Regions from separate parts of the Pararhizobium sp. genome, predicted to be linked through region 1. Evidence: predicted binding sites of a transcription regulator. Region 1 holds the regulator's gene; each other region holds the start of a gene.
What was found. The regulator LexA, encoded in region 1, represses DNA repair genes until DNA is damaged. The targets are predictions, from matches to a motif close to TGTTCNNNNTGTGTTCNG.

Region 1 (4,206 bases):
CAAGCCACTGGCCTTGGAGACAGCCGAAAACGTCGCTGCCTCCGGCCCCTCGGCATGGATCAGCGTCAACACCAGATCAAGAAGGTGCTGGTCGGACAGCGAACGTGGACGCGGCATCAATTTCCCCTTGTATTCATTTTATTTATGAACGAACGTTCGTTTATTATCAATGCTGTTTTGATTCCGATGTCAAAGGAGAACAAGGACATGACACCTGACCTGCAGGGGAAAATCGCACTTGTGGCCGGGGGGACGCGCGGTGCGGGTCGCGGCATCGCCATAGAATTGGGGGCTGCCGGTGCAACCGTCTACGTGACCGGGCGCACGACACGAACCCAGCAATCGGACTATGGCCGCCCGGAAACGATCGAAGAGACGGCGGAGCTGGTGACCAAGGCCGGCGGCAAAGGCATTGCCGTGCGGGTGGATCATCTTGTCCACGCGGACGTCGAGGCACTGGTCGTCCGCATCCGTCGTGACGAATCACGCCTCGATATTCTCGTCAACGATATCTGGGGCGGCGAGTATTTGACCGAATGGAACAAGCCTGTCTGGGAACACGCGCTCGACAATGGCCTGAAGCTTTTGCGGCTGGCGATCGATACCCATCTGATCACCGCCCATTACGCGTTGCCGTTGATGATCGAGAAGCCCGGCGGCCTGCTGGTGGAGATGACCGATGGTACTGCAGAGTATAATGCCACCCATTACCGGCTTAGCCCGTTCTACGATCTCGCCAAGACCAGCGTTACCCGCATGGCCTGGGCGCACGCACAGGACCTCGCACCGCATGCAGCCACTTCTGTTGCCATCTCGCCCGGCTGGATGCGCTCCGAAATGATGCTCGATATCTTTGGCGTGCGCGAGGAAAACTGGATGGAGGCAACGAAAGCCGAGCCGCATTTCGTGATTTCCGAAACCCCGCGCTTTACCGGCCGCGCCGTTGCGGCCCTTGCCGCAGACCCGGAGCGGAGCCGCTTTAACGGCCAGTCGACATCCAGCGGCGATCTGGCCAAACTCTACGGCTTTACGGACCTCGACGGATCCCGGCCTGACTGCTGGCGCTATATAACCGAGGTACAGGATGCAGGCAGACCGGCAGATGCCAGCGGTTATCGGTAGGGGAGGTGAAACGGGCCTGATACCAAAAAGGCCTTGCTTTTCAGCAAGGCCTTTGGAAACTGGCTCCCCGGGCCGGATTCGAACCGGCGACCTGTCGATTAACAGTCGAATGCTCTACCGCTGAGCTACCAGGGATAATCTGCGGCGGTGTGTGCTGCAGAAGTGAGGCTGCTAATACAAATGCTTTTCCGATTTGCCAAGCGATTTTTCAAAAAAAACGCACAATCTTGTCTGATTGTGGACAACTCCCCATGTGAGAGGTTGAGGCATGCTGTTGATTTGTGGGGCATCAGCCCGCACGAAGACGACAATCGCAGGCATTGGCGGACGGCAGAGATTTGGTTGGTGGAGAATTGATGGCAGAACAGCGGAAAACCAAAAAATTCGGAATTGATGCCCGCACGCATGAACTCGTCATTGGCACATGGCGCATGCGGCTGCCGCAATCGCGCCTTTTGCGCATCACCATTGGTTGCGGGCTGATTTTCGGCGGTATTTTGGGGTTCCTGCCGATTCTCGGTTTCTGGATGGTACCGCTCGGCCTCATCGTGCTGTCGCACGACCTTGCCTTCGTGCGCCGCCGCCGCCGCCGGCTTCACGTATGGTGGGCCCGTAAGTGGCAGACGTCCAATTAGAACACACAGATTTATCTTTTCGTCCGTCAACAACCTCTGTGTCCAAAAAGCCTCTCCCGATTCGAGAGAGCTGACGTCGGAAAAAAAGGATTCGAACCCTCTATCCGCCTGAGCCTGTCTGTGGCGTCGGGTCCTTGTCCGCAGGCACCGGTTGCGCTGGCAAGTCGCCTGGAGCTTCCTGCTTCGACATCGCATCGCTGTTAGGGCCAGAGGACTTTTCCTCGATTTTCGTTGCCGCATCATTGTCGGTGCTCTCACCATACATTTCGACGCCGGCCCAAGCCAGCGCAGCGAGGACCAGACCGCCGACCAGCACCATCAGCACCGGACGGCCCAGAAAGCCTTGGCGGGACTGCACACCACTCAACTCCACCGTTTTCGTCGTGTCGGCATCGGAAACGCGGTCGCCGCGCTCATCAATATATTTCGCCATCAAAGCCTCCTTGGACGGTGTTTGGATTATGCCGTCCGTTGCACAGTTCTAAGAATCGGGAACGGCTCCGGCCGCGCAAAGGTTCCGCCAGGCCACAGGCCGCGATCGAGGCCAGATGCTCATACGCTCACCGTTCGGTGAAAATGTTTGATTGCCTTGAAAACACTGGCTGAATTTTAGGGACTTGCGGAACACATATGGAACAGATAGTGTTCGTTCTTGATTTGTTTCTCGATTCTGGAGTGATCGTTCATGCTGACCCGCAAGCAACAGGAACTGCTTCTGTTCATTCACGAAAGAATGAAGGAATCGGGCGTACCGCCATCGTTCGACGAGATGAAGGATGCACTGGATCTGGCCTCGAAGTCCGGCATTCACCGGTTGATCACAGCGCTTGAGGAGCGGGGCTTTATCCGCCGGCTGCCAAATCGTGCGCGGGCATTGGAAGTGATCAAGTTGCCGGAGGCCTATTCGATGAGCCTCCAGCCCAAGCGCGGCTTTTCGCCCAGCGTCATTCAGGGCAGTCTTGGCGCGCAACCGGCACCTCCCGCACCCGCCAAGACCGCTGCAAACAGCGACACCGTTTCGATACCGGTCATGGGCAGGATTGCCGCCGGTGTTCCAATCTCGGCAATCCAGAATAACACTCATGATATTTCCGTGCCTATCGAGATGGTCGGGCCGGGCGAGCACTATGCGCTTGAAGTGCGCGGCGATTCGATGATCGAGGCGGGTATTCTCGATGGCGACACGGTCATCATCCGCAACACCAACAGTGCCAGCCCCGGCGAAATCATCGTCGCGCTGGTTGATGATGAGGAAGCAACGCTGAAACGGTTTCGCCGCAAAGGTGCCTCGATCGCACTGGAAGCCGCCAACCCAGCCTACGAGACACGGATTTTTGGACCTGACCGGGTCAAGATACAGGGCAAACTCGTCGGACTGATCCGGCGCTATCATTGATCTGAAAGCATTGCGTTTCCGGCCTGCTTGCGGGTGAAATATGGTCGCCTGGTCTGAGGATGCGACCGCATCACACCGCGCGGCACGATATTGTCGTGTGCCGCCGGGCAGGCCGGCGCTCACGCTGAATGGCTCATATTGGAATATGACGGTCGCTGCGGTTTTGTGAGCGGACTGGAAGCACTGAAACTTGCCTGTGATCCAATGACCAAGGACGTTTTTCGGAAATATCCTCTTGCGGTTTGTCTAGGATCATTCTAAACCGCCGCCACAGTTCGATTATTTGAACTCGTGAGGCCTCGTGGCGGAGTGGTGACGCAGAGGACTGCAAATCCTTGCACCCCGGTTCAATTCCGGGCGAGGCCTCCAAATTTTCCCACGCGGAACGAAAATTAGTTCAGGACAAGACACTGCCGTTGCTTGCTTTGACCCAACGGTCTTGCACGGCGTGACAGTATCTGCCCGGGAAGAATTTTTAGACAGGACCGATCAAACGGTTTCGGCTTTCCCGTCACTCCTGACCGGGAAGACAAAGGCAGGCGGCAGTGGTCGATGGACGTTCTGCATCCGCAGTCCCGGCCTGCTTGTCACGGAAAAGGGGGGGATTTTTGCTCAGTGATAGTAGAAGCAGGCGCAATCAGCCTTGCTGTCATCCGGTTTCGTCCAGACGCGCACTGCGAGTTTCTTGGCCGCACCCGTCTCGTCCAGACGTAGCCCCAGCAGCGACACGGCCGCAAGCTTCGGGTTGACCGCATCAATCTCGATCGTCGATCCAACCTGGTGGACGCCTTGCTTTGGGGTCCAGGTGAAAAACTGCACGCTGTAATGCATTGCATTCTCCTTCACCGCGCTTTGCAGCACATGAGCTTAATGGGTGAACAGACGCTCAAGGCGCTGGCCACGAGGCGTTGCACTGCTGGATGCGTACTCAATGCGTAGGAAGCCAACATAACATATTTTGGCAGGCGGCGAAACATTCTCGCTGCAATTTAAGCCGAATGGTGACTGGTCATCAGCACCTGCCTTGCACGCAGCAAGGGAGGGGCATCATCC
Region 2 (4,206 bases), 1.0 Mb from region 1:
GGCAAGCGTCGAGCGCGAGGCCGGACGCGCACCGAGATGGTAAAGACGCGCCGCATGACTTTCCAAACCGCCGGCGATCTCGCGCAAACTCACCGCACCGGCCAATTGGCCGTACAAAAGGGCGATCAACTGTGTCCGCGTCGAGAGCCGCCGAACATGTTTGTCGGCCCCATGTTCCTCCACAAGCCTGTCAAAAGCCGACCATGGAACGCGCTTCAAAAGATCATGAAAGACGCTATTGTGATGCCGCACGGGGTTGCTCCTCCTTCGTGTTCGAGATCGTCGCCAAACGCTCGAATACGAGTAGAATCAACACCGTGCACCATGTCTACAAAATTTAAACCGGACAGCAGTGCCCTTGTGGCGGGCATCCAGCCAGCTCAAGTCTTTGAGCTGAAATAGTCTTTTGACCCGACGGACGTCGGGTCGCTGGATCCCCACCACAAGGGTGAGGATGACGGAGCTTGAGGCTTCCAATCTGCCAGAGCGAACATCCGCAGAGTTTGTTAGCAGTCTGAAACCACGGTCAGGGCATGACCGTTGGTCTTTTGTGTTTACTGGGAGAAAGAGCGACACCGATTTGCCTTGGCCTGGAACTCCGAAAAAATCAGGGCATAGTTGCCAAGGCGCGGGAGGGATGTTCGAAAATGGCCGTTTTGCAGACAACGCGACTGACGCTCAGTCCTTGCACACCAAATGACTGCGCTGATTTCATCGACCTTGAGCGTGATCCGGAGGTCATGCGTTTTCTGAATGGCGGCCACGCCGTTGATCGTGAGACGATAGGTCCGGATGCGACGTTCCTCACGCCCAGAGGAACGGAGCCCTACATTTGGACGGCGCGCCGGACAGCCAACGGTGCGTTCGTCGGGTGGTTTTGCCTGTGGCCGGAGAGCGAGGGCTTGGCCGAGCTCGGATATCGCCTGCGCAGGATGGATTGGGGCCAGGGGCTGGCTTCGGAGGGCGCGCTGGCTCTGGTTAATTGGGGCTTTGAAAGCGGTCAGTACGACAAGATCGCGGCAACGACGATGGCAATCAACCTCGGATCGCGCCGCGTGATGGAAAAGATCGGCCTGAGCTACGCACGTACAGTCATGTACGACGGACCGGATCCTATTCCCGGCAGCGAAAATGGCGAAGTGTGGTACGCGTTGACGCGCTCGGACTGGAAAGGCGTCTAACCGTCCCATCCCGCCAGAAACACCACCCGCTCTACCCCCGCGAACTTTGCCACACGGGCCAACTCTGCCTCCAGCCGCTCCATCCGGCCCGACGATGAGCGGACGCCCTTTTCCCACCAGAGCCGCTTGACGTTCAGCGCGCCGGTCTTGCGCTCGGCCTTCATGTCGATGCGGCCGACGATGCGGTCGCCTTCGAGCAGCGGGAAGACGTAATAGCCGTATTCGCGTTTCGGCTCGGGCACGAAGATTTCGATGCGGTAGTAGAAGCCGAACAGCCGTTCGGTGCGGTTGCGGTCGCGAATCAGCGGATCAAAGGGGCTGAGCAGCCGAAGACGCGCCGGTGGATCGATGAGATCGCCAAGGTTGTCGGGGAAGCCGGTGAAGGCATAGGAGAGGCGCGGCTTGTCACCGTCGGCAGGCTCGATCATCACCTCGCACAGTTCATCGCGATGATCGCTGACCCAGGCCTTGGCTTCCTCCGGCGAGATCAGCGCGAAAAAGGCCGAGAGTTCGCCGTGCGTGGCAAAGCCGAGCCGGGTCAGTGCCGCGCGGCAGCACCAGTCGACGAACTCCTCGTGGCTGACATCCGGCTCGTGATGATGGCCGGGGATGACCCGCTCGGTCAGATCGTAGACTTTTTGGAAATTATCCCTCCGGGCGATTGCCACCTTGCCGGTGCGCCAGAGATATTCGAGCGCCGTCTTGGACGGATGCCAGTTCCACCAGCCGCCGGATACCCTGCCCTCAAACTTGAAATCGCGCGCCATGACTGCGCCTTCGGCGTGAATTTTCGCATAGATTTCGTCAAAAGCCTCTTCGAAACCTTCCTCGCGCCATTTGCGCCAGCGCTCGATGATGGTTTCGCCTTCGCGACGAAAACGGTGTTTCCAGTAGACGAAGAAACGGCTCGGGATGATCGAGGCGTCGTGCGTCCAGTGCTCGAACAGCGCTCCGTCCTTTTCCAGAAGCTCGGTCAGGTGCTCGCGCTTGTAGGTCTGGTTGCGGGAAAACAGGATCTGGTGATGGGCGCGCTCGACGGTCGAGATGCTGTCCACCTGAACGAAACCGATCTCATGGATGAGATCGAGCAGACCCTGCTTGCCGAGCGCCCGGTTGGGGGCTGCGGCCAGGCCTTGCTTGTTGAGGAAGATGCGCCGGGCATCGCGGTTGGAAACGAGAATCGCCATTCGACAATCTAGGCAAATGTTCACACTTTGTTCAAGTCAAAACCGGAGCCTATTTCCATCCATCAGGAAATCGTCCTATAGAGCCTCGACATTCGAACGCGGGGGACGCGGATTGGACATACGCTTTTCCGGCGCATCAGTGAGATATGGCGAGCGCGCGGTTCTTCAGCCGCTCACGCTGTCGCTGACCGAGCGGCGCATCGGCATTATCGGGCTGAACGGCTCCGGCAAGACCACATTCGCGCGGCTGATCAACGGGCTGGTCAAGCCGACCACCGGCACCGTGACGGTCAACGGTCTCGATACCGTGCAGGACGCCAATGCGACGCTGGCTGAAGCCGGCTTCATATTTCAGAACCCGCAGCACCAGATCATCATGCCGATCGTGCACGAGGATATCGCCTTCGGGCTGAAGAACCGTGGGCTGAAGGCGGACGAGATCGAACGCCGGACAGCCGCCGTGCTCGAACGCTTCGGCATCGCGCATCTGGCGAGGCGCCGCGTGCACGAGCTTTCGGGCGGCGAGACGCAGCTGGTCGCCATCGCCAGCGTGCTGGTGACCGGGCCCGGCATCCTCATTCTCGACGAACCAACCAACCAGCTGGACTTGAAAAACCGGCGTCTGGTGGAAAATACCATTGCCGGATTGAGCGAGCACACCATCGTCATTAGCCACGACCTACCGCTGATCGAACGGTTCGACCGGGTATTGCTGTTTCATGACGGCAGGCTTGTTGCCGATGGCCCGGCAGAGGAAAGCATTCGCACCTATCACGAGGTGGCCGGATGCTGAACGGGCTGAATATCGAGGGCACGACGCCGCTGCACCGGATGTCCGTCCGGGCTAAGCTCGCCATCCTGCTGGTCTGCGGGCTGGCGCTTTATGCCGTTTCGTCCCTTTATATTCTGATCCCCGCCTTCATCATCGCCGCCTTGATCTATTTCACCACCGGCCTTTCCTTTCGCGAGGGCGTGTCTCGCCTGCAGCCCATCCTGTTCACCATTCTCATTCTGCTGATCGCAACCGCCTATCTCACATCGCTGCGCGAGGCAGCCGAGAGCTTCTTCCGGCTGATGGCGATCGTGCTGTTTGCCGGTGCGGTGACGGCGACGACGGCGACCGGTGCCTTCATCGACGAAATCACCCGGCTGCTGCAGCCGCTCGATCGCCTCGGTCTGGTGCGGGCCGCCGATGTCGGGCTCGCCTTCGGGCTGGTGCTGCGCTTCGTGCCGGATATCTTCAACCATTACCAGTCGATCCGCGAGGCGCACCGGGCACGCGGGCTGAAGGTGCGGCCGTTGACGATCCTTGCGCCGTTGATCATCCTGACACTGAAAGAAGCCGACACGATCGCCATGGCGATTGACGCACGCGGCTTCCGGCGGCCACGCGAAAAAACAAAACTGACGGTGGAGAGCTAATTCACCTCTGACCCTTTTCCGGCCTTGGCCAACCACATGCACAAATATCGATCGACAAAGGACCTGCCATGACCACCAGAGACCTCGTTCTCATTGCCCTCTTCACCGCGATCATCGTCGTTCTCGGCCTCATTCCGCCGGTGACGCTCGGCTTCATTCCGGTGCCAATCACGGCCCAGTCGATGGGTGTGATGCTGGCGGGCTGCATCATCGGCGCCAGGCGCGGCGCGCTTGCCTATGTGCTCCTGGTGCTGTTGGTGGCGATCGGGCTGCCGGTTCTCGCCGGTGGCCGGGGCGGCCTTGCCATCATTCAGGGCCCGACCGGCGGCTTCGTGCTCGGCTGGATCGTTGCCACCTTCATTACCGGCCTGATCGCCGAGCGACTGGTCAAGGAAGGGCAGAGCGAGGTCAGGCAG
Region 3 (4,206 bases), 1.8 Mb from region 1:
TACAAAGCTGCAAGCCGATCTCTGGTAACATCGGTGCCTGTGGAGAGGCGTATGTCGGATACAATGTTACCCAACTGAAAGTCATTAGCGACAAATGCCACCGTGTCGCAAAGCGTCAACGAGAAATGCTGGTCATCGACAGTCTTCAGACCCAAATTAACGACATCGTCTGCGACCGCGATACTCGTTAAACCACCGTCGTGAAACCACGGGCTGTGAAGGAAACCAAGTTCGCTTAGCTGGTAATCCAAAGGCAGCTCCCGTTTTCAAAGAGGCTATGCCTAACGCAATGTTCGCGGAACGCAACACCGCTTCTGGTGCGCAGCCGCCACTGCCTCCATCTTCCCCTTAAAAAAATCATCCCCGCAAATCCCCGCCCTCAAAACCCGTGCCATACTTCTTTCCGTCCCATCACGGATACACCGGTTTGCGTTGCCGGCGAGGTGGGGCCGGTGCCCGGATGGTTTGGCGAAACGCGCGCGAAATCCCCGGGGCTGCGTGAAAGGTGGTTCTCCTCCGGTTCGCAAATGAGCCGGGCGTGCCGGGTGGTCACGCCGTCTTTTGACGGCCCAGGGCCAAACCCCGCCACATTGGAAGGCCTGGCGGATAAGCGGCCAGGCTGGGGCATTGGAGGCTTTCTCCTCACACGGGAAAGCGCAGAAGAACCTGAGAAGCGCGGCAAAAGACACTGAAACGGGGCACATCGTGTGTCACCTACTCCTATCTACTGCGGCACCCGATGTGCCCCGGCCAATTCCGCCAGGCAAGAGCCTGGCGAACCTGCAGATGTTTCAAGCCACGGGCGAAAAAGCCGCCGCGTGACGGAGAAGGCGTGTTCGATGGAGACGGCAGCAGAAATCTGTATGGCGTCCCCGATGCCATTTGATATAGACAAGCTCTCTCAACGATGCCGACGATCAACAGGGAATGTCTCATGGCGAAAATCGTAAATGTCGCGATCCAGATGGATCATGTCTCGGGCATCAATATCGCTGGCGACAGCACGTTCGCGATGAGCCTTGAGGCGCAGTCGCGCGGCTACAAGCTCTTCCATTATACGCCCAACCAGCTGTCGCTGCGTGACGGCAAGGTGATTGCCACGGTCGAGCCGATGACCCTTCGCGACGTCAAGGGCGATCACTACACGCTGGGTGACGCCGAACGCATCGACCTGTCGACCATGGACGTGGTGCTTTTGCGCCAGGATCCGCCCTTCGACATGGCCTATATCACCTCGACGCATCTGCTGGAGCGCATCCATCCGAAGACGCTGGTGGTCAATGACCCGGCCTGGGTGCGCAACTCGCCGGAAAAGATCTTCGTCACCGAATTTCCCGACCTGATGCCGAAGACGCTGATCACCCGCGATCCGGCCGAGATTGCCTCGTTCCGCGCCGAAATGGGCGACATCATCCTGAAGCCGCTCTATGGCAATGGCGGTGCCGGCGTCTTCCATTCGACACGCGACGACCGCAACATGTCGTCGCTCCTGGAAATGTTCGGCCAGATGTTCCGCGAGCCCTTCATCGCGCAGGAATACCTGCCGGCGGTGCGCAAGGGTGACAAGCGCATCATCCTCGTCGATGGCGAGCCGGTCGGCGCGATCAATCGGGTGCCTGCCGAACACGACGCCCGCTCCAACATGCATGCGGGCGGCACGCCGATGCCGACCGAACTGACGGCGCGGGAAAAGGAAATCTGCGCCCGCATCGGACCAGCACTTCGCGAGCGCGGCTTCCTGCTCGTCGGCATCGATGTGATCGGCGACGTGATGACCGAGATCAACGTCACGTCTCCCACCGGCATCCGCGAAGTGAAGAAATTCGGCGGCGCCGATATCGCCGCCCTGCTCTGGGACGCAATCGAACGCAAGCGCGCCTGACGCTCTCTTGAACAGACCGGGGCGGATAGCCGTCCCGGTTCAGCCGATGCAACCCGATTTCATCTCCCGGATGTTCGCGGTTGTTCCGCTCCGTTCCTGAATCACAACCGAGCCACAACCTGGCCGATTGGAATGGTCGAATCCGTTCGATAATTGTTCTTGTTTTATTCCGTTATTCGTGCAAGATTTTACACCACAACCGGAGAAGGTTGTGGTGGCGGCTTGTCGGCCTGCCTCGCGGCGAGAGGGGCAATCATGGTCGCGCGTGTCAGTACGGTTGCATTTCAGGGCATAGAAGGCGTGCCTGTCGATGTTCAGGTGATGGTTGCACCGGGCAAAGTCGGCATGCAGATCGTCGGCCTTCCGGACAAAGCGGTGGCGGAAAGCCGTGAGCGGGTCCAGGCAGCGCTGCACGCATCCGGCCTGTCGCTTCCCGCCAAGAAGGTGACGATCAATCTCGCTCCCGCTGATCTTCCCAAGGAGGGCTCGCATTTCGACCTGCCCATCGCGCTCGGCCTGATGGCGGCGCTCGGCGCCATTCCCGGCGATGCGCTGGATGGCTATGTGGTGATCGGCGAACTCAATCTCGACGGCACCATTGCCGCCGTCTCCGGGGCGCTTCCCGCCGCCATCGGCGCCAATGGACTTGGCAAGGGCCTGATCTGCCCATTTGACAGCGGCGCCGAGGCCGCCTGGGCCGGATCGGAGATCGACATTCTGGCGCCGCGCAGCCTGATTGCGCTCGCCAATCATTTTCGCGGCACGCAGGTTCTGTCACGTCCCGAACCGGCCGTGCGCGCCAGCCCGGCCAACATGCCGGATCTCGCCGATATCAAGGGCCAGGAAAGCGCCAAGCGGGCGCTCGAGGTGGCGGCTGCCGGAAACCATAATTTATTGATGGTCGGCCCGCCCGGCTCCGGCAAGTCGATGCTGGCCGCTCGCCTGCCCTCGATCCTGCCGCCGCTGTCGCCGACCGAACTGCTCGAAGTGTCGATGATCCACTCCATTGCCGGGCAACTGGCAGGCGGTAAGCTGTCGGACCGCCGGCCGTTCCGCACCCCGCATCATTCGGCCACCATGGCGGCAATGATCGGCGGCGGCCTGCGCGCCAAGCCGGGAGAAGCGTCGCTGGCGCATAATGGCGTGCTGTTCCTCGACGAGTTTCCGGAATTCACGCCGCAGGTGCTCGATGCGCTGCGCCAACCGCTCGAAACCGCCGAGTGCATCATTGCCCGCGCCAACCACCGCGTTACCTATCCGGCTGCAATCCAGCTTGTCGCCGCGATGAACCCCTGCCGCTGCGGCATGGCGGGGGAGCCCGGGCATAGCTGTGCGCGTGGACCGCGTTGCGTCTCCGATTATCAAGGCCGCATCTCCGGGCCGCTGATGGACCGGATCGATATCCGCATCGATGTGCCTTCCGTCACCGCCGCCGATCTGATCCGCCCGGCACCGGCCGAACCCAGCAGCGTCGTTGCCCGGCGGGTGGCGCGTGCCCGCAACATCCAGATGGACCGCTTCATCGCCCTCGGCATGCCGCACATCCTGTCCAATGCCCGCTGCTCGACAGCGATGATTGAAAAGATGGCCGAACCCGACGCTGGAGGACTGCAATTGCTGCGCGATGCGGCAGAAAAGATGAAGTTTTCGGCGCGCGGCTATCACCGTGTTCTGAAAGTGGCCCGCACCCTTGCCGATCTCGATGAAAAATTGACGGTCGGCCGCATTCATCTGGCTGAAGCGATCTCCTACCGGATCGCCGGAGAACGTCTGACGGCTGCTGCGTAGTCCTGAACTGAAAAGACCGCCTCTTTCGGAGGCGGCCTTTCAGAGCTTTACGGGATCAGACCTGCAATCAGCCGCCGAGGCCTTCGAACAGCGCCGTCGACAGATAGCGTTCGGCAAACGACGGGATGATGACAACGATGGTCTTGCCTTCGTTTTCCGGGCGCTGGCCGATCGTGATCGCGGCCTTCAGGGCGGCACCCGACGAGATGCCGACCGGGACGCCTTCAAGACGCGCCACGTGGCGGGCGGTCTCGATCGCGTCCGGGCTCGAAACGGTAACGATCTCATCGTAGATTTTCGTATCGAGAATGGCAGGCGCAAAGCCGGCGCCAATCCCTTGAATCTTGTGCGGGCCGGGAGCGCCACCGGACAGGACAGGGGATTCGGCCGGCTCGACGGCGATGACCTTGATCGATGGCTTTTTCGCCTTCAACACCTGGCCGACGCCGGTGATCGTGCCGCCGGTGCCGATGCCGGACACGAGGATATCGACGCCGCCGTCAGTGTCGTTCCAGATCTCTTCGGCCGTCGTCTTG
Region 4 (4,206 bases), 280 kb from region 1:
TCCTGAGCGCGCAGCAACCTCGTATTTCAGCCGCGCCTTACCCTTCGACATCCAGATGAGGACTGCAAACACCATCAGCGGATTGCGCAACAGAATGATCGCCACGCCCTCCCAGAGCGTGTCGGCAGCAAGCAACGTGCCATCAAGATCGACGCACAGCGGAATATGCCGCGTTTCTGTCCGAGCATCCATAAGATCAAACCCCGAGAATATATGCCCGGGACAGTCCCACGTTCAGCTTTCGAAAGTGCAAACGGCGCTCGCCTTAGAGTTTCAATTTGCTGCGTTGGTTAACGAATCCCGGATATATTCGGAGCTTCATTCAAGCCCGATCCAGTTCAGTGCATCGCGCCAGTCCGTCATGCGGATGGGAGTTCCATGCGACCCGGTCTGGAACAGTACGAAGCGGCTGGGATAGTTCGCTTTCTTCAATGACCGGTAGAACGCGATCTGATCGGCTACTGCATAGACGCTGTCGTCGCTGCCGTGGCTGAAGAAGATCGGTAGTTTCTTTTTGTAGGCGGCGCTCTTGCTGAAGGTGGGATCGGTTGGGCCTCCCATGATCATCATGCCCTTGAGGGCCGCAACCGCCTGCGGATTGCGGGCGAGGCCCCAGCAGATGAAGCTGCCCATCGAGGCGCAGGCAAGCACCACCGGCCGGCCCGGTGATTGCTGCTGGGCATAGGCAATCAATCCGGCGATATCTGCGACGCCCGCATCGTCAAAGGAGCGCATGCTCGGGGCATAGTAGACACCGCCGTTTTCGACAGCGAGGTTCTTCAGCCGGTTGAAATTGCCGCCGAACGACCAGTCATTGGCGCCGAGCCGCCGGTCGCCTCCCCGGCCATGGATGAAGATGACCGTGAATGCCGCACCACTGGGGGCACCGACCCGCATTACATCGAGCGGCCGGCTGGCCAAATCAAGCGTCTCGTTGGCCTGCGCGCTCTTGACACTGAGCGACACATAGGCCCGCCTTACCCGGCGTTCCGGCTCTAGGTCACGGCCGTGGATATCGCGCATCTTATCGTAATCGACGACACGGTAATCGCCATCATCCGCGGTTTCCAGCACCGTTCCGTAGGAAAACAGCTCATCCTTGAACGGCTTCAGCGGTGCTGCCCGCGCCGGCAAGGCCAGGGCGATCATGACAATCGAGGCAAAAACAACGCGAAAGGTCAAATGAGCTGTGGACAGGTGCATCCGGAATGTTCCTCTTTTGATCCAAGCCTTGCCATCGGACCTTCCGCAAAGCAACAGTTGGGACTATTGAAGGCATGATCGGCGTGTTGGCGCGCGCGGCTTGACCACAAGGCTGGCCTGGTCGCTACCGTTCCAAGAATTTGGCAGAATTCCGGCGATTCGTGCAGACATTCCTGACGGCTCAGCCCGCACCCCGGCCTGGGTCTGAAGCCGCCACCACGGAAAGACATCAAAATAGACTATGACCGACAGCAACGATCTCTTTTCAGCATTCCCCGAGGTACCGAAGCCTGCGACGGATCCCGTCGTGCCGAAGCCGGTTGTTGTAACGCCTGCCGCCGTTCCTGCCGTGGAGCAGCGCAGCGGCGCCTCCACGACGCTGAAGGCCGATACCGGCGACTACAATGCATCGACGATCGAGGTGCTGGAAGGGCTGGAGCCGGTTCGCCGGCGGCCGGGCATGTATATCGGCGGTACGGACGAAAAGGCGCTGCACCATCTGTTTGCGGAAGTCATCGACAACTCGATGGACGAAGCGGTTGCCGGACACGCCAACTTTATCGACGTGCATCTCGATGCCGAAGGCTGCCTATCGGTCACCGATAACGGCCGCGGCATCCCGGTCGAGAACCATCCGAAATTTCCGGGCAAGTCGACGCTCGAAGTGATCATGACCATCCTGCACGCGGGCGGCAAGTTCGACAGCAAGGTCTATGAAACATCGGGCGGTCTGCACGGTGTCGGTGTTTCCGTCGTCAACGCGCTGTCAGACATTCTGGAAGTCGAGGTTGCCCGCAACCGCAAGCTCTATCGCCAGCGTTTTTCGCGCGGCATTCCGCAGGGCGGGATCGAGGAATTGGGCGACGTCCAGAATCGGCGCGGCACCAAGGTCAAATTCCACCCGGACCCAGAGATTTTTGGCTCGCACGCAAAATTCGATCCGGCCCGGCTGTTCCGCATGGCGCGGTCCAAGGCTTATCTGTTCGGCGGCGTCGAAATCCGCTGGTCCTGCGATCCGACACTGATCGAAGGCACGGATACGCCCGACAAGGCCGTGTTCCACTTCCCCGGTGGCCTGAAGGACTATCTGCAGGCGACGATGGGCAAGGAATTCACCGTCACCCGCGAAATCTTTGCCGGCAAGACGGAAAAAACCGGCGGCCATGGCGCAATGGAATGGGCGGTCACCTGGTATGGTGGCGACAGCATCGTGCATTCATATTGCAACACCATTCCGACACCCGAAGGCGGCACGCATGAAGCCGGCTTCCGCATAGCGCTGACCAAGGGCCTGAAGGCCTACGCCGAACTGACGCAGAACAAGCGCGCGGCGATCGTTACCACCGAAGACGTGATGATTTCGGCGGCAGGCATGCTGTCGGTGTTCATCCGCGAGCCGGAATTCGTCGGCCAGACCAAGGACAAGCTGGCGACCGTCGAGGCCCAGCGCATCGTCGAAAATGCGCTGCGCGATCCCTTCGACCATTTTCTCGCCGACAACCCGCAGGAAGCCCACAAGCTCTTGGAATGGGTGATCGAGCGTGCCGATGAACGGGTGCGCCGCCGCAAGGAAAAAGAGGTCACCCGCAAATCGGCGGTGCGCAAGCTGCGCCTGCCGGGCAAGCTCGCCGACTGCTCGCAGAATTCGGCCGAGGGCGCCGAACTGTTCATCGTCGAAGGCGATTCGGCCGGTGGCTCGGCCAAGCAGGCGCGCAACCGCTCCAACCAGGCGATCCTGCCGCTGCGCGGCAAGATTCTCAACGTTGCCAGCGCCGGCCGCGAGAAGCTCGGGGCCAACCAGCAGATCAGCGATCTCGTGCAGGCGCTTGGGTGCGGCACGCGCAGCAAGTATCGTGAGGAAGACCTGCGCTACGAGCGCGTCATCGTCATGACCGATGCCGACGTCGACGGCGCCCATATCGCCTCGCTGCTGATCACCTTCTTCTACCAGGAAATGCCGGAGCTCGTTCGGGGCGGACATCTCTATCTGGCCGTGCCGCCGCTCTACCGCATTACCCAAGGGGCAAGGACACTCTACGCCCGCGACGACGCCCATCGGGTGGAACTGATGGAGACGGAATTCAACGGCCGCGGCAAGGTCGAGATCGGCCGCTTCAAGGGCCTTGGCGAAATGATGCCGGCCCAGCTGAAGGAAACCACGATGGATCCTTCCAAGCGGACACTCTTGAAGGTCGCCATCGACGAGGTGGATTTCGAAGGCACACGCGAAGCCGTCGACAACCTGATGGGCACCAAGGCCGACGCCCGCTTCCGCTTTATCCAGGAACGCGCCGTGTTTGCGGACAACCTGGATATCTAGCCTGAAGGCCTTCAGAAGCAGATTCACCACGCTGTTGAATTGATTCAGCTTTCCGCTCCAACCAACGGAGCGGAAACGGTTTTCTGCTTCGGGGAGCTTGCTTAAGCGCTCAGGCGATCGCCTTTTCCATGAACAGGCTGAACGGGTCGGTCTGATAAGAACCGAATGGCCCGATTTCCACATAGCCGGCAGTCTTGTAGAGGCCGATCGCTTCCGGCTGATAGATACCGGTCTCGAGCCGGATCGCCGATAACCCACTATCGCGGCCGTGCCCCTCGAGATGCTCGAGCAGCTTGCGGCCGATCTTCAGGCCACGCGCCTGCGGATCGACGAACATGCGCTTGATCTCGGCGCTGCCGTCACCTGCATCCACCAGCGCACAACAGCCGACAACGTTACCTTCATGACGGGCGACGAAGAAGGAAACCGACTGTTTTTCCAGTGTCGAGACATCGACAAGGTGATTGCTTTCGGCCGGATAAAGCGACTGCGCATAGGCGTCGGATTGGTCGAGCAGGTTTAGGACGCCCGGTTGACGAGGCGATTCTTTTTCAATGGTCAGAGTCACTTGGCGTTGTTCCTTCACAGCTCGATTCATGCCGTTCGCAGTCAACACTAAAAGCTCAGCATTGAAAACGACAGACGGCAAATCTCGCTATATTCGACAACCGCCCCTCACCCGC

Region 2: ACQY8Q_RS17810 (energy-coupling factor ABC transporter ATP-binding protein) is a predicted target of LexA. The motif match lies at 2,386-2,403, and genes of this name have one in related genera.
Region 3: ACQY8Q_RS13930 (YifB family Mg chelatase-like AAA ATPase) is a predicted target of LexA. The motif match lies at 2,037-2,054, and genes of this name have one in related genera.
Region 4: parE (DNA topoisomerase IV subunit B) is a predicted target of LexA. The motif match lies at 1,210-1,227, and genes of this name have one in related genera.

Annotation. Positions count from the first base shown of each region.
Region 1 covers NZ_CBDIHY010000003.1:3,556,378-3,560,583, reverse strand. Annotated here, with positions in the region: gene ACQY8Q_RS23075 (TetR family transcriptional regulator) at 1-117, opposite strand, end outside; gene ACQY8Q_RS23070 (SDR family oxidoreductase) at 208-1,122, shown strand; tRNA gene ACQY8Q_RS23065 (tRNA-Asn) at 1,183-1,257, opposite strand; gene ACQY8Q_RS23060 (hypothetical protein) at 1,479-1,757, shown strand; gene ACQY8Q_RS23055 (hypothetical protein) at 1,858-2,190, opposite strand; gene lexA (transcriptional repressor LexA) at 2,443-3,153, shown strand; tRNA gene ACQY8Q_RS23045 (tRNA-Cys) at 3,449-3,522, shown strand; gene ACQY8Q_RS23040 (hypothetical protein) at 3,766-3,984, opposite strand.
Region 2 covers NZ_CBDIHY010000003.1:2,532,160-2,536,365, reverse strand. Annotated here, with positions in the region: gene ACQY8Q_RS17825 (IS4 family transposase) at 1-252, opposite strand, end outside; gene ACQY8Q_RS17820 (GNAT family N-acetyltransferase) at 534-1,181, shown strand; gene ACQY8Q_RS17815 (winged helix-turn-helix domain-containing protein) at 1,178-2,368, opposite strand; gene ACQY8Q_RS17810 (energy-coupling factor ABC transporter ATP-binding protein) at 2,481-3,161, shown strand; gene ACQY8Q_RS17805 (energy-coupling factor transporter transmembrane component T family protein) at 3,155-3,790, shown strand; gene ACQY8Q_RS17800 (biotin transporter BioY) at 3,859-4,206, shown strand, end outside.
Region 3 covers NZ_CBDIHY010000003.1:1,746,961-1,751,166, reverse strand. Annotated here, with positions in the region: gene ACQY8Q_RS13940 (hypothetical protein) at 1-251, opposite strand, end outside; gene gshB (glutathione synthase) at 935-1,882, shown strand; gene ACQY8Q_RS13930 (YifB family Mg chelatase-like AAA ATPase) at 2,138-3,670, shown strand; gene cysK (cysteine synthase A) at 3,738-4,206, opposite strand, start outside.
Region 4 covers NZ_CBDIHY010000003.1:3,274,430-3,278,635, reverse strand. Annotated here, with positions in the region: gene ACQY8Q_RS21730 (UbiA family prenyltransferase) at 1-192, opposite strand, end outside; gene ACQY8Q_RS21725 (alpha/beta hydrolase) at 319-1,203, opposite strand; gene parE (DNA topoisomerase IV subunit B) at 1,445-3,523, shown strand; gene ACQY8Q_RS21715 (GNAT family N-acetyltransferase) at 3,633-4,121, opposite strand.